Regions from separate parts of the Paenibacillus sp. EKM211P genome, predicted to be linked through region 3. Evidence: riboswitches for the same ligand, from Rfam matches in the RefSeq annotation. Region 3 holds a riboswitch; each other region holds the start of a gene.
What was found. Region 3 has a riboswitch for thiamine pyrophosphate ahead of thiC (phosphomethylpyrimidine synthase ThiC). Riboswitches for the same ligand answer to the same signal wherever they lie in the genome.
Positions count from the first base shown of each region.

Region 1: it holds a riboswitch for thiamine pyrophosphate, as region 3 does, so the genes downstream of both, G9G57_RS20225 (thiamine phosphate synthase) here and thiC (phosphomethylpyrimidine synthase ThiC) in region 3, are expected to answer to the same signal.
Region 2: it holds a riboswitch for thiamine pyrophosphate, as region 3 does, so the genes downstream of both, tenA (thiaminase II) here and thiC (phosphomethylpyrimidine synthase ThiC) in region 3, are expected to answer to the same signal.

Region 1 is NZ_JAAMNS010000016.1:59,980-65,012, reverse strand. Features, by position in the region: gene thiO (glycine oxidase ThiO) at 1-611, opposite strand, end outside; gene G9G57_RS20225 (thiamine phosphate synthase) at 669-1,262, opposite strand; TPP riboswitch at 1,579-1,687, opposite strand; gene G9G57_RS20220 (ABC-F family ATP-binding cassette domain-containing protein) at 1,773-3,326, opposite strand; gene G9G57_RS26045 (hypothetical protein) at 3,499-3,690, shown strand; gene G9G57_RS20210 (cupin domain-containing protein) at 4,056-4,595, opposite strand.
Region 2 is NZ_JAAMNS010000023.1:57,261-62,293, reverse strand. Features, by position in the region: gene G9G57_RS23845 (NAD-dependent malic enzyme) at 1-1,425, shown strand, start outside; TPP riboswitch at 1,495-1,597, shown strand; gene tenA (thiaminase II) at 1,730-2,419, shown strand; gene thiM (hydroxyethylthiazole kinase) at 2,445-3,290, shown strand; gene thiD (bifunctional hydroxymethylpyrimidine kinase/phosphomethylpyrimidine kinase) at 3,287-4,117, shown strand; gene thiE (thiamine phosphate synthase) at 4,114-4,803, shown strand; gene G9G57_RS23820 (hypothetical protein) at 4,887-5,033, opposite strand, start outside.
Region 3 is NZ_JAAMNS010000013.1:42,793-47,825, forward strand. Features, by position in the region: gene G9G57_RS17710 (YitT family protein) at 1-76, opposite strand, end outside; gene G9G57_RS17715 (hypothetical protein) at 583-735, shown strand; gene thiC (phosphomethylpyrimidine synthase ThiC) at 943-2,787, opposite strand; TPP riboswitch at 2,974-3,085, opposite strand; gene G9G57_RS17725 (IclR family transcriptional regulator) at 3,203-3,946, opposite strand; gene G9G57_RS17730 (alpha/beta hydrolase) at 4,245-5,033, shown strand, end outside.

The DNA of each region.
Region 1 (5,033 bases), on a different contig from region 3:
CCACTATCCGTTCGCACACCGCAAACTCGGCCGTCCTGTATGATCAGTTCCTCAGCATGAGTTCCAGACCATATTGTTGCTCCCAGCACCGCAGCTGCCCCTGCATAAGCACGGCAAAGCTGAACAGGGGCCACTTGTGTCTCCTTTGATCGGTATATAGCCCCAATTACTTGATCTGCCAAGCCCGGAATCCGTCGAGCCAATTCCCTGGCATCCCACCAAATAGGGCTATCATCCTCTCGGATATTCGCAGCATTCCAGCGTCTCTGGCCCTCTGCTTCTGAACGAAAAGGGGTCACAAAACCTTCTGTACGAAAATCAACTGAAATACCCGATAAACGCTCCAAATCACAGACAAGGTCAGGGAAAGCATCTCGACTTGCGCGAGCAAATCGCGCCAGCTCAAGGTCTGAGAACTCTTCGCTTTCCGCTGCCAGCATTCCCGCCGCTGCTCCTGATGCTCCCTCACCGGGGATCCATCGTTCCAGCATAATTGTACTTCGTCCCTCCTTAGCCACATGATAAGCAATGGCACTGCCGATCACACCTCCGCCTATGACCAAGCATTCTGCGTGTCCTATTGCTTTTTTCTCTGTATGTGTCTTTGACATATGTTCCGTGTCTCCTCTCCGGTGAGCATTCTGCTTTCCCTTCGTCTCGTTTTCTTGCTACAGGTCGTGAACTACAAGATCTACCATTCGCCTATATTCCATCGCTGCTGCAACGGGTGACTCTGCTTCCCATATACCAGACATCACCGCAATTCCGCTTGCTCCGGCATGATAGAGCTCTGGAACATGATGAGGTTGTATGCCTCCCAGCGCTATCACCGGAATGGCCGACAATCTGCAAATGCGTTCAAGCTGTGCTACACCCCGCGGTACAAGACCGGCCTTACAATAGGTCTCATATACATGACCAAATAGTACATAGTCTGCTCCCCCCTGCTCAGCGGTCTGCACCTCCTCCAAGGAATGTACAGACACTCCACAGCGTGTACCCACTGGAAGCAGACTTTTCGCATCCATCACAGATAACCCATTAGCAGGTAGCTGGACAGCTCTTGCCAAGGTAAGTAAAGCTACGTCCATACGGTCATTTACTACAATTTGCTGCAAAGGAACTTCCTGCTCGATCATGCTACGAGTCAAAGAAAGCAAAGCAGAGGCACCCTTCTGTTTCGAACGTGCGTGTACATAATGAATATAAGGACAAATAGCGGCTGCCACTTTGGGTACATCCACACAGGAGACACTTTCCATCGTAATTACGTGTAATTCGATCTCATTTTCACCTCACTTGGACTAAAAAATATAAAATAATCGTATAAGCTGAACTATATTGTTGCAGCTCCCTATTGGGTAATATCATACGGAGCCAGCCACATGTACCAGCAATAATGAAAGGAGATCATATGTAAATCCGTCTACGGAAGCTCGAACAAATGAAGATGAACGAAACGCAAAAAGCCACTTCCCAGAGGAAGTGGCTTGACAAACGTTCAAAATCGAACGGACTATTATATCCGTAAACGTATATCGTTCCCTGCGCAAACAAAAGTAAAGAGCTACTACCTTGTTTGTACAGTACTCACTTCCCTACGCTGGCATAACCCAGATCAGGTACAAAGGGTCCGAAATCCATTTTTTTCGTCTCAGCCGCATGGGCGGCTCCCCTAGTGTGACTATTTTATTGTATCAGCTAAAGATAGCTTAGCATATTTTCCTAATTCTGCAAACCCCACCTTGTGTGAAATCTGTCAGAACTGGATTTTAGTTAACTTTACTAGACCACTCTTCTACATTCCACGTTTTGGTTACCCAATCCTCGTAAAAGTCCGGTTCGTGGGATACAAGCAATACGGTCCCTTTGTATTCCTTCAAAGCGCGTTTGAGTTCATCCTTTGCTTTGACATCCAAGTGGTTGGTAGGCTCATCAAACAGTACCCAGTTGCTCTCACGCATTAACAGTTTACAAAGGCGGACTTTAGCCTGTTCTCCACCACTAAGCGCAGACAAAGGCCGGGTGATATGCTCATTCTTCAAACCACAGCGCGCCAAATGCGCTCGTACTTCATGCTGATTCAAATGCGGAAATTCATTCCATACATCGTCAATCGGTGTAATTTTCTCCGCCTTTACTTCCTGTTCAAAATAAGCAGGCTGCAAGAAATCCCCTTGATAGGTTTTTCCGCTGATTGGAGGTATTTTCCCGAGAATGGTTTTGAGCAACGTAGACTTACCAACACCATTGCAGCCAACAATTGCGATCTTTTCGCCACGTTCGATCGTCATGGACATTTTAGGCAAAAGGGCATGAGTGTAGCCAATTTCAAAATCAATACCCTCAAAAACTGTTTTCCCGCTCGCACGGGCTTCTTTGAACTGAAAGGTTGGCTTTGCAGCTTCTTCAGGCTTATCAATACGTTCGATCCGATCAAGCTGCTTTTCACGGCTTTTTGCACGGCCTGATGTAGATGCGCGCGCTTTATTGCGCTGAATAAAATCTTCCTGTTTCTTAATATATTCCTGCTGCTTCTCATATGCATCAATATGCTGTGCTTTGTTCAGATCCGCCATTTCAAGAAACTTTTCATAGTTAGCTGAATAGCGGGTCATCTTAGCAAATTCAAGATGGTAGATTACATTAACAACTTGGTTCATAAATTCAGTATCATGTGAGATGAGGATAAAAGCATAGGGATAATCCTTCAAATATCGCGTAAGCCATTCAATATGCTCCACATCCAAATAGTTGGTAGGCTCATCCAGCAGCAATACATTTGGCTTTTCCAACAGCAACTTAGCAAGAAGCACCTTTGTCCGTTGCCCACCACTAAGTGCTGCTACATCCCGATCCAGTCCGATGGCAGAGAGACCTAATCCATTCGCCATTTCTTCAACCTTCACATCAATGAGGTAAAAATCCCCCATATCCAATTGCTCTTGAATTTCTCCCATCTGTTCCAGCAAGACTTCCAACTCTTCGGGAGAAGCCTCTCCCATTTTGTCTGTAATTTGCATCATTTCCTTTTCTAGTTCCAACAAAGGAAGAAAAGCGTCTTTTAATACATCACGTACTGTTTTGCCTGGCGTCAGCTTGGTGTGCTGATCCAGATAGCCATAACGTACACGTGGAGTCCATTCCACTTTGCCTTCATCTTTAAGCAACTTTCCAGTCAGAATGTTCATGAGTGTCGATTTACCAACACCATTAGCTCCTACCAATCCTACACGTTCCCCCGCAAGTAATCGAAAGGAAACATTTTTAAATAATGCACGGTCCCCAAAGTTGTGGGATACATTTTCTACAGTCAATAAACTCATAAGCTGTTTTTGGCTCCTTATTGTCATCGGCACTGCCGAGTGTTCTTATTTCATCAATCTTTCGTTTCTTTCAAAGCTTTATTGTAGCACATTCGGCACCCTTATCGGAACATTGAAAACAGCGAATTTTAAGGTTTTCAGATGGAGTGGCCTAAAAAAAGAAAACCAGCTAATGTTAGTCAAGGGGTCCACCAACATTTTAACGAAAATATATGCTAAGGACATGGCTTATTTTTTTGCCCTCATTGCCCTTATTAATCCGGATTTGAAAGTAGTAGAAATCGACATCGGCCAACTTGATATTGGTCAACTTGCTTCCCAAAAGTCGGTAAATAGCAACGTATTGACAATCAATATGTCTTGAAGGTTTTTCGCTTGCTAAATCATATCGAATTAGCGCTTAAGCTCCTCTTCGGTAGGTACATAAAGAGTTTCTTTGCTTCTTTTGGCAATTTAAGCTTCAAGCTCAGTTCTAAGATGTTGAACCAGACTCTAAGATAAGCATAATGGTAAGATCGGAATTATTGCGTTGAAGTTAGTATGCAGAAGCTTACAATTCCAAATAATGAATACCTTAATAATTGATAAGTTCTAATAACAATTAAAAAACAGAACTCTATGTAGACAGTCCTCATGAGTATCGAAGGAATAATAAAATGGAGAAAATGTAATTATCCCGGCCTGGGTTCCGGACCGGGAAGAAATAAAATAAAATATAATTGGATTTATTTATCTTTCAGCAGACATGGCAATTTCTTTTGATTCATGAACTGTTCCAAATGGATGCTCAGGCGGTGCATAGATAACGTATATCTTAAGGGGCATATTTCCTGTATTAATTACATTGTGCCATTTTCCAGCAGGTATCATAATTGCATAGCCATCATAGGCCATCACTTGAAAATCTAATTGGTCTTTCCTATCCCCCATTTGAACAAGTCCCTGACCTTCTTCAATACGTATGAATTGATCAGTTGTTGGATGAGCTTCTAAACCGATATCATCGCCAACATTAATGCTCATCAGAGTCACTTGTAAATGTTTTCCTGTCCATATAGCGGTACGATAATTTTTGTTTTGTTTTGCAGCCTGGTCCATATTCACTACAAATGGACTTTGTCCATAATCTCTTAATATTGTCTTTTCATAGAGATTACTGTCGTTATTATACCAATTGTAGTATTGAGGATCATAACTCCGATAATTGTAATTACAGCTGTTATACATAGGAATATGCCATGGAAAGTGATGGCATGATTTATGGTACATACTCATTCTCCTTTATTTGATTCAGTGTTTACTTATCATATGCGGCTGCCTATATAAAGGACTAAAAAACCTTCAACAATAGGCAAAAGCCTAATTGATGCCAAGACAAAAATATTCACAAGCGTTTTCGTCCTTCACTTCAAAAGACGTTATTACTTAAAGTTACATTTAATAACACATACTTCCAAGTGGTATCATCTTCTTTGGAACTCCCCCGGTAAGTCGAGTATTAAATTCCATTTATTTGACTCACTCTTTAAAAAAGCAGTGACCAAAAAGGCAAAAGACTAGGCTGGCACTGCTTCTATTGGCTATCGGCTTGGCTTGGAGATTCGTCTATTTCTCTGCCCATTTCAAAACAAAGTTCTTCCCGGCTAACGTCATATTAACCTCCTATTAAAACAGGCCAACCTTTTGGTTGACCTAATAATACGAAAC
Region 2 (5,033 bases), on a different contig from region 3:
ATGCTGCCCGTAGTCTACACACCGACTGTAGGAACCGCCATTCAAGAATACAGCCATGAGTACAACCGTCCCGGGGGCGTATATTTATCGATAGATCATCCGAACGGTATCGGACAGGCGTTCTATAATTCCGGCTTGCGTAGTGAGGATGTTGACCTGATCGTGGTCACGGATTCAGAAAGTATTTTGGGAATTGGTGACTGGGGGGTCGGGGGAATTAACATTGCTATTGGCAAACTTGCTGTATATACAGCTGCGGCAGGTATTCATCCCGGGCGGGTGCTGCCCATTGTACTGGATGTGGGCACGAATAATGAAAAGCTGCTGAATGATCCGCTATACATCGGAAACCGTCATAAACGAGTTCGCGGAGAAGCCTATCATCAATTTATTGATACCTTTATCAGCAAAACGTTAACACAATTCCCGAAAGCGCTTTTGCATTGGGAGGATGTGGGCAGCGTGAACGCACGCCACATTATAGGGAAATACGGTCAAAACATTCTCACCTTCAATGATGACATCCAGGGCACAGGAGCAGTCACATTAGCTGCGATTGTTTCGGCGGTAGGTGTCACCAAAATTCCGCTACGTGAACAAAAAATACTTGTCTTTGGTCCAGGGGCAGCAGGAATCGGTAACGCCGACCAAATACGGAGCGCTATGATCGAGGACGGGCTTCCTGCAGAAGATTCTTTCAGGTCGTTTTGGGCCTTTGATTATCGCGGGCTATTAACGGACGATATGGAAGATGTACTCGATTATCAGAAACCATATGTGCGTAAAAAGGAAGAAATCAGCTCATGGGCCCGATCGGAAGACGGCAAAATACCGTTGCTGGAGGTCATCCGTCAGGTAAAACCTACAATCTTAATTGGGACTTCCGGTGTAGCGGGTGCCTTTTCTGAAGAGATTATCAAGGAAATGGCAAAGCATGTGGAACGCCCGATCATTATGCCCATGTCCAATCCTACCAATCTGGCTGAAGCGGTACCCGAGGATTTGATACGATGGACTGATGGCAAAGCATTGATTGCTACGGGAAGTCCCTTTGAGCCCGTCACCTATAACGGTACGAAATTTGAAATTGGTCAGGCGAACAATGCCTTTGTTTTCCCGGGACTGGGTCTAGGCGCAATTGTGGTCAAGGCCAAACGAATCACTCCTTCCATGTTTACCGCAGCAGCTGATGCCGTTGCCAACGCCGTAGATTCGAATGAACTTGGCGGCGCACTGCTGCCCCATATTCGAAAATTACGTGATGTTTCGTTTGCGGTTGCGGTTGCGGTAGCAAAGGCCGCAATTCAGGATCAGGTAGCTCAGGCACACCTTCCAAATATTGAGCAAGCCATTCGGGATGCAATGTGGAAACCGGAATATGTGAGGGTCAAAGCCGTGGAAAGTGTAATCCAACACCCTCACTAATCCTTCACTAGGCATAAGCAGTTTGACATAACATAGGAACGAATGTACAGTATTAGTCAAAAGAATAGGAAAGTCCACTAGGGGAGCCATTATGGCTGAGACAAGAATGAATCTTGGACCCTTTGAACCTGATCTAGTTCGTACTAGCGTAGGAAAGTGGAGCCTTCTATATAGGGTTTCAGGCGTTTTTGCGCATTGAACCTATGTTGAAGCCGCTCCAGTTTTCGGGGCGGCTTTTTGGCATTGTTCCGAGAATTGTATCTTACGGGACTTCTTATTCTCCATTTTTGTTGGAGGTGGGGAAATGAGTTTTTCGCAAGAGCTCCGTCAGCAGGCGGATGGCATTTTTCAAGCCATTTATGAGCATCCCTTTGTGAGAGGTATTGCTGAAGGAAATTTAACAAGGGAACAGCTGATTCACTATGTAAAACAAGACTTTGAATATTTGAGCGCCTACATGCGGATTTACGGCATCGCGATCTCCAAAAGCACGAGCCGGGAGGATATGGCTGTATTTAACGAACAGATCTCTTTTATTCTCAACAGCGAGGTTCATCCGCATCAAAATTTTTGTGCTATCGCAGGTGTCACCTATGAAGAGATGCAGGGATATCCACTCGCTCCGTCCGCTCATCATTATATCCGCCATATGCTGACCGTCGCACATGAGGGTAGTCTTGGGGAAATCATGGCCGTGCTGCTACCATGTCCATGGACATATCTTGAAATTGGACGCAGGCTAATGGATGAGGTAAGACCAGACGAGTCTCATCCGTTCTATGAGTGGATTTGCTTCTATGGCAACCAAATTGAAGATGTAACCTTCAAATATCGAGAGCGTGTGGATGCTTGGGCGAAAGTCGCCACGGCTGCCGAGCGAGAGCGGATGATTGAGCATTTTATGCTAAGCTGCCAGCTGGAATATATGTTCTGGGATATGGCTTATAAGCAGGAACAATGGCCCGTCCAGATGCGCGCTACGGTCTTGGAATAATCAGTATAGATGAGAGAGGATAAACATGATGAATATATGGGAACAAAGTTATTCGGCGCTCCTGACAAAGGTACAAAACAGCAACCCCCTCGTTCATAATATAACCAATGTGGTGGTCACCAACTTTACAGCCAACGGCCTATATGCACTAGGGGCTTCCCCGGTGATGGCTTATGCACCCGAGGAAGTAGCAGATATGGCCAAAATAGCGGGCGCCGTCGTGTTAAATATCGGTACGCTAAACCGTGAGCTGGTGGATGCCATGATCCTTGCTGGACAATCGGCGAATGCTCACGGTGTTCCAGTTCTGTTAGATCCGGTCGGTGCAGGAGCGACTAGCTTTAGAACCGAGTCAGCACTACGAATTCTAAACGAGGTTAACATCTCACTAGTACGAGGCAATGCAGCCGAAGTCGCTCATCTGATCGGAGAAGCCCGAGAAATTAAAGGGGTAGATGCAGGCGACAGTGCTGACAGCAGTAATGTCGATCTGGCAGTTCGGGCTGCGCAAACGCTCCATACCATGGTTGTCATCACTGGAAAAGAGGACGTCATCACCGATGGGGTTGAAGTACGATTGATTAGTGGCGGAGACGCGCTGCTTACGAAGGTAACCGGAACAGGCTGCCTGCTGACCTCTGTGTTGGGCGCCTTTGCAGCAGTTGAACCCAACCTGCTGCTCGCAGGCACAGCAGGTTTGGCATTTTACAGTGCAGCAGCTTCTCGAGCCGCAGCGCATACCGCAAAGCTGGGGCCGGGCAGCTTCCAGATTGCCTTTCTCGACGAGCTTGCCAAACTACATACTGGTTCGCTAGAGGGGCATGTCACGATCCGTGAAGCTGGAACAACTACAACAGGTGGTGCGCGATGAGAGACGTGCATGTACCGAGAGCGCTGACGATTGCCGGTTCAGACAGTGGCGGCGGGGCTGGAATTCAAGCCGATCTCAAAACCTTTCAGGAGCTTGGCGTATACGGCATGTCAGCTATTACGGCCATAACGGTACAAAATACTTTGGGAGTTCACGGTGTATATCCGCTGCCACAGGAAGCAACAGCGCAACAGATCGAAGCTGTAGGATCAGATCTTGGAGTCGACGCCCTAAAGACTGGCATGCTGTTTGATGCAGGCATCATCCGCCTGGTAGCCGAGCAGATCCGAAAGTTCGGCTGGGAAAAGGTTGTCGTCGATCCTGTAATGATTGCCAAAGGGGGCGCAAAGCTGCTGCAACCAGAAGCGGTGCAGGCATTGAACGACGACCTGCTCCCCTTGGCCCTGGTCGTCACACCAAATATCCCGGAAGCGGAGGCCTTAACCGGGATAAGCATACGTACGATGGAGGATCGCCGCGAAGCTGCGAGACATATTAGCAGCCGGGGTCCCAAATTCGTTGTGATCAAGGGCGGCCACGATGAGGAGAGCGAAAACAGCGGTCAGGTCATTGACCTGCTCTTTGACGGAACAGCCTTCACAGAGCTGGGCGGCAAGCGGGTGCGAACTGTCCACACACACGGAACAGGATGTACGTTCTCAGCAGCGATTACCGCTGAATTAGGGAAAGGCGTGTCTGTACCGGAAGCTATTTTGAATGGAAGAGCCTTCATTCAGGCGGCGATTGAAGATACGTTGTATCTGGGCCAGGGACACGGTCCAACCAATCATTGGGCCTACCGCCGTCGTCAGGAGATACTCCAATGAGCGGTCGAATATTACCTGAGATCATGCGGCGGCATTTACAGATGTATCTGGTTGTTGGAAGCGTGAACTGCCTCGCGGAACCAAGTCGGGTCGTGCAGGAGGCTCTTGCTGGCGGCACAACCATGATCCAGTTCCGGGAAAAGGGCCGTAGCGCGTTAACAGGGGTTCCTATGTTTGAACTTGCGCGTCAGCTACAAGATCTGTGCCACCACGCTGGTATCCCCTTTATCGTCAATGACGATGTGGAGCTGGCTCTTGAGCTCAACGCCGACGGTGTTCACATCGGTCAGGACGATGAATCGGCTGATTCTGTGCGTACGCGGATCGGAAACCGAATCCTTGGCGTCTCCGCCCATACGATTGAGGAAGCTCGTCGAGCCATTCTGCAAGGTGCGGACTACCTCGGCGTCGGACCCATCTATCCCACCATCTCGAAGGACGATGCTCAAGCCGTGCAGGGTCCAGCCATTTTGCATGAGATGCGCAAAGCGGGAATTGACCTTCCGATCGTCGGGATCGGTGGCATTACGGTAGACCGTGTGGAGGAAGTGGTAGGTGCGGGTGCCGATGGTGTAGCGGTGATTTCGGCTGTGACGCAGGCAAAACAAATTCGAGCTGCTGCAGAGGAACTAAAGAAAAAGGTAGTGCTAAGCATCAACCATCCGGGGATGTCCCCAAAACTATAAAGTGCCTTTAATAGTTCACGCAAGAGCCTCATTTACACTAATAAAGTAGAGATGAGGCTCTGTGTTGTCATAAAATTAATCTTTTACAGCTTGATTTCTTGTGTTCTTTTTTCAGCAATAAGTAATCCTAGCAAAATGTACCCCCTGTACAATATTCCCATGAGCAGAACAATACCAACGATTGAAACAAGAATAAGTAGAATATTCGCTACAAATAAAATAATTGCCAT
Region 3 (5,033 bases):
CATACAGATTAACAGCCAGCGCGAAAAAAAACGCACCCAGAATAATAAATACGATATCTGCAATACTTTTTTTCATATATGCTCTAATCCTCTCTCTAACATTTCAACGGATGAATTGCCAGATGGATTGGCTGACTCTTCTTGCCAAAATACGCTGACAACCAGTTCATGGTATCCACTACCCAACATAAAGTCAATACAACTTTGACACTTTAATTCGCCACCAGACTGCCTTAGTCCAACCTTAGAATTCCGCAAAATTCCGCTAATACAAGGTTATTCGACAAAAAAACACAATCCCGACTACTAAACTGAGAAAACGGGCCTCTAGCCCTTGTTTAGGCCCTAGGCACATTTTCCCCTAAAATGACCATCCTCCTAATACACATTTTGGACACATACGACCATCTTCCTGTTTTATGTCAAAAGCGTTTTACTTTGGATAAATGCGGGTATAATGATTGAAACATTACCAAGCAACCTACACGGTATTACGACATCAAGTACATATACATAGTCCTATACAGACGTCCTAAGCAACTCAATCTGAATTTGACAAAATGGAATTGGAGGAATGACCACATGAATACAATGAACTTAACTGTCCACACCCTGATGCCTTTTCACCACCAATACCAACGTGCCAACGCGGTGAGTATGCAGAAGAAAGAAGACAGCTCGGAGAAGAAGCTCAGCTTTCAGGACATTTTGAATGAAAAAATGGGTAAAAAATAAAGCTCCGTTAATCCGGTAGCATGATCCCGCTTTACATAAGTTGAAAAGCCGTAGTTTTCTACATCGACTGTAGAGAACCACGGCTTTTTGTTACTCACGTGTTTCTAAACCTTGCTCATACGTTTATGGAAATAAACCTCTGACGAGTTTAACTGTACTTTTCGTTGAGGCTTCCCAGTTGATTGACTTTTGTATCGCTACCGATTTTTACTGCCCAGCTTCCCGATACTGCTCTGCCTTCTCTCGCATCCCGGCGGCAACGGCTTCCTCAGTATTCAGTCCCTTATCGGCCGCATAGGCACGAATGTCCTGCGTGATACGCATACTGCAAAACTTGGGACCGCACATCGAGCAAAAGTGGGCTTCCTTGGCCCCCTCTGCTGGTAGCGTTTCATCATGGTAGGACAATGCCCGCTCAGGGTCAAGCGAGAGATTGAACTGATCGCGCCAGCGGAATTCAAAACGCGCCTTGGATAAAGCATCATCCCGCTGCTGTGCCCGCGGATGACCCTTCGCCAGATCGGCAGCATGTGCGGCAATTTTGTAGGTAATAACTCCTTCGCGGACATCATCCTTGTTCGGCAGACCCAAGTGCTCCTTCGGCGTAACGTAGCACAGCATGGACGTCCCGAACCAACCGATCATGGCTGCCCCGATAGCTGAGGTAATATGATCATATCCTGGTGCGATATCCGTCGTCAGCGGCCCTAAAGTATAAAAGGGGGCTTCCTTACAAATCTCCATTTGTAAATCCACATTCTCCTTGATTTTGTGCATAGGGACATGTCCTGGCCCTTCAATCATGACCTGGACATCATGCTTCCATGCAATTTGCGTGAGCTCGCCCAACGTCTCTAGCTCTGCAAATTGTGCTTCATCATTCGCATCATAGATACTCCCTGGACGCAGACCATCCCCGAGAGAAAAGGCCACATCGTAGGCTTTCATAATTTCACAGATTTCTTCAAAATGCGTATACAAAAAATTCTCCTGATGGTGTGCAAGGCACCAGGCTGCCATGATCGACCCGCCCCGGGATACAATTCCCGTCATTCTGTTCGCCGTCATCGGTATATATCGCAGCAATATACCCGCATGGATCGTAAAATAGTCCACTCCCTGCTCCGCCTGCTCAATCAGCGTGTCTCGATACAGCTCCCACGTCAGCTTCTCAGCTTCGCCGTTCACCTTTTCCAGTGCCTGATATAGCGGCACCGTTCCAATCGGTACGGGAGAATTCCTGATGATCCATTCGCGCGTTGTATGAATATTCCGGCCTGTAGACAGGTCCATGACGGTGTCTGAGCCCCAGCGCACAGCCCAGGTCATCTTCTCCACTTCTTCCTCGATGGAGGACGTAACTGCGGAATTCCCAATGTTCGCATTGATCTTTACGTGAAAATGGCGTCCAATGACCATGGGCTCGCTTTCCGGGTGATTGATATTTGAAGGTAAAATAGCTCGTCCAGCCGCCAGCTCCTGTCGTACAAACTCGGGCTCTACGCCTTCGCGGATCGCCGCAAATTCCATTTCAGGCGTAATGATCCCTTGCCGCGCATAGTGCATTTGCGTCACAGTACGCCCTTGCGAAGCCCGTAGCGGACGGTTGGTCACGCCGGGAAATTCCACTGTCTCCCGTTTGGAGCCGGGCTTCATCCCGTTATCCTCTGGCTTGACGGCGCGGCCCTCATAAGCCTCCACATCTCCCCGTTCCAGTGCCCAAGCTCGCCGTAATGGTGGCAATCCCTGACGGATGTCGACCTGGTAGGCTTCGTCCGTCATCGGACCGCTGGTATCATACACACGCAGTGGCTCATGATGCTCGGTGCCCTGCGGCGTATGTGTGGGTTGTAGCGCGATTTCACGCTCAGGCACAGCAATATCCGGCCGAGAACCTTGAATATACACCTTACGGCTCCCCGGAAAGGGCTTTAGCCCACTGGCTTGCTCCGCTTTGGCCTTCTCTCCCTCTACTTCTATTATTCCCGCCAATCCTGCATCTGCTGATTTCATTCCTGTTTCTTTTGTTCCTTTTGTTTCTGTCGGTTTCATGATCCATTCCTCCCGTATCGTGAAATGACACACCGATCCGGAACCATTCCCAGGGTGGCGCTGATCTATGCAAAAAAGCCGGTTCCCTAGGGAACCGGCTAATCAAACGAGACAGCTATCCAAACCGATCGCACGTGGAATAATCATATTCCAATGCGCGGTCGTAGACAGCAGCTGCGTATACATTTCAATGGCCGATTACTTCCCTACGCTGGTATGATCCAGATCAGGTGCAAAGGGTCCGGAATCTTGCCTGATTCCATCTCAGCCCGCATTACAGGCTCCCCCAGTAACTGTGATACTTTCTATTCACATGAATTGGTGGCTATAACAGACATACCGCCATCTCTATCAGACTACTTTAAATTTATAGCTTTGGCAACCCTTGTATAATTTCCTTTTGTATTGATTACTGTCACGGAAGCATAAGCCCCATTTCCTTGGCTGCTTCGATCAAAATCGGTGCAAACTCATGCAGCGTCTCGGGCGCAAGTCGACTGACCGGGCCGGATACAGATAAAGCCGCCGTGACCTGTCCCTTTCGGTTCACAATAGGCGCGGCCACAGCCGCAGCTCCTGGCTCACGTTCTTCATAGCTGGTCGCATAGCCCTTCTCACGAATGTCCTGCAGCTGGGCTTTATAAACCTCCGGGTCTACCGAAGGTGGCCATTCTTCACTGCTTAGCAACACCTCCAGCTCCTGTGGTGGCATAAAGGCCGCCAGCACCTTGCTGGAGGCTCCCACAGCCAGCGGCATACGCGCACCTACAGGCGCAACCCTGCGGATCGCCTGATTGCTCTGCACGGCTTGTATGCGAATACGCATGCTTCCATCCCGCAGGTACAAGCTGACCGTTTCCCCTAAGCGATCACGCAGTCCTTCCATTGCAGGCTGTAACAACACCGCCGGCTCATCGCTTTGGGACAGATGCGTGGACAGCTCCCATATGCGAAAACCAAGCCTATATTTTTCCGTTTCGGCATTCCGAACGACAAATCCCCGATCCTCCAGCGTAGTCAAAAGACGATGAACAGTGCTTTTATGTAGACCAATTTGGGAGGCAATCTCCGTTAGACCAAGATCAGATTCTGCGGTAAAACACAGCAGTATATCAAGTGCACGCTCTACAGCGCGGACGGTTAATTTACGGTCTTCCATCGTGAACCGCTCCTCTTGTATCCATATTCGTTTCACACTATGAAACATGGTTACATAAATTATATAGAATAGTCGCGGCTACTGTAAACCGATGTTTTTGTGACAACCATATTACAGAACAAGAACAAACATCGACAATTCTTTGCATCATTTTTACTTTTCCGGTTCAGGCGTTGACTTTGGATAATAGCCATCATACGATAATAGGTATCTATACGGACATACCCTACTATTTTCAAGTGGAATTATACCTAAATTTTATGATTCGAAGATCAATTTTATATAAGGAGGCTCTTACATGATTTCGACATCCCAGCGCAACGCTCAGCTACAGACCGCTGTTCAGGAGCCGTCCACCCCACTCTTTAATCCCCGTATGCTGCGGTTCAAGCACGTTGTGATTGCTCTGCTGCTGTCGGTCTTATTTTTTCTGTTGTTTTGTTTTATTGCCTTGCATGCTTACATCGCCTGGGTGCTTACGAATCCCACCGTCGCGCCATTATACTCTAATCCGATGCAAGCCAAAGGTATGCCTTATGAGGAAGTCAGCTTCCCAGCCAAGGATGGTAGCCGCATGGTACAAGGCTGGTATATCCCGGCAGATCAATCGCGGAAAACCATTATTTTCAGTCATGGCTATGGAGCCAACCGTGAAGAAAGCTGGATTCCCATGTATGATCTGGCGCATTATGCCCATAGCTTGAACTTTAATGTGGTCATGTTCGATTACGGATTTGCGTCACAAAACAGCAAGGCCGTCGCAACCGGAGGCAAGGCAGAATCCCAACAGCTTCTTGGGGCCATCCAGCTTGCAAAACAACGCGGCTCGTCGGAAATTATTGTATGGGGCTTTTCTATGGGAGCAGGAACCGCTCTTCAGGCGGGTTTGCAAACCAAAGATGTGGACGCGATGATTTTGGACAGCACCTTCCTACTGGAACCGGATACGCTGTACCATAACATTCACAATCAAATTAATTTGCCGAGACATCCATCTTTGGAAATACTGGAGTTGCTGTTTCCAGTCTTGAACGGCACCAGTTTGCATCAGATTCCATATCAGGAGGTAAAAAAGGAGGACTATCCG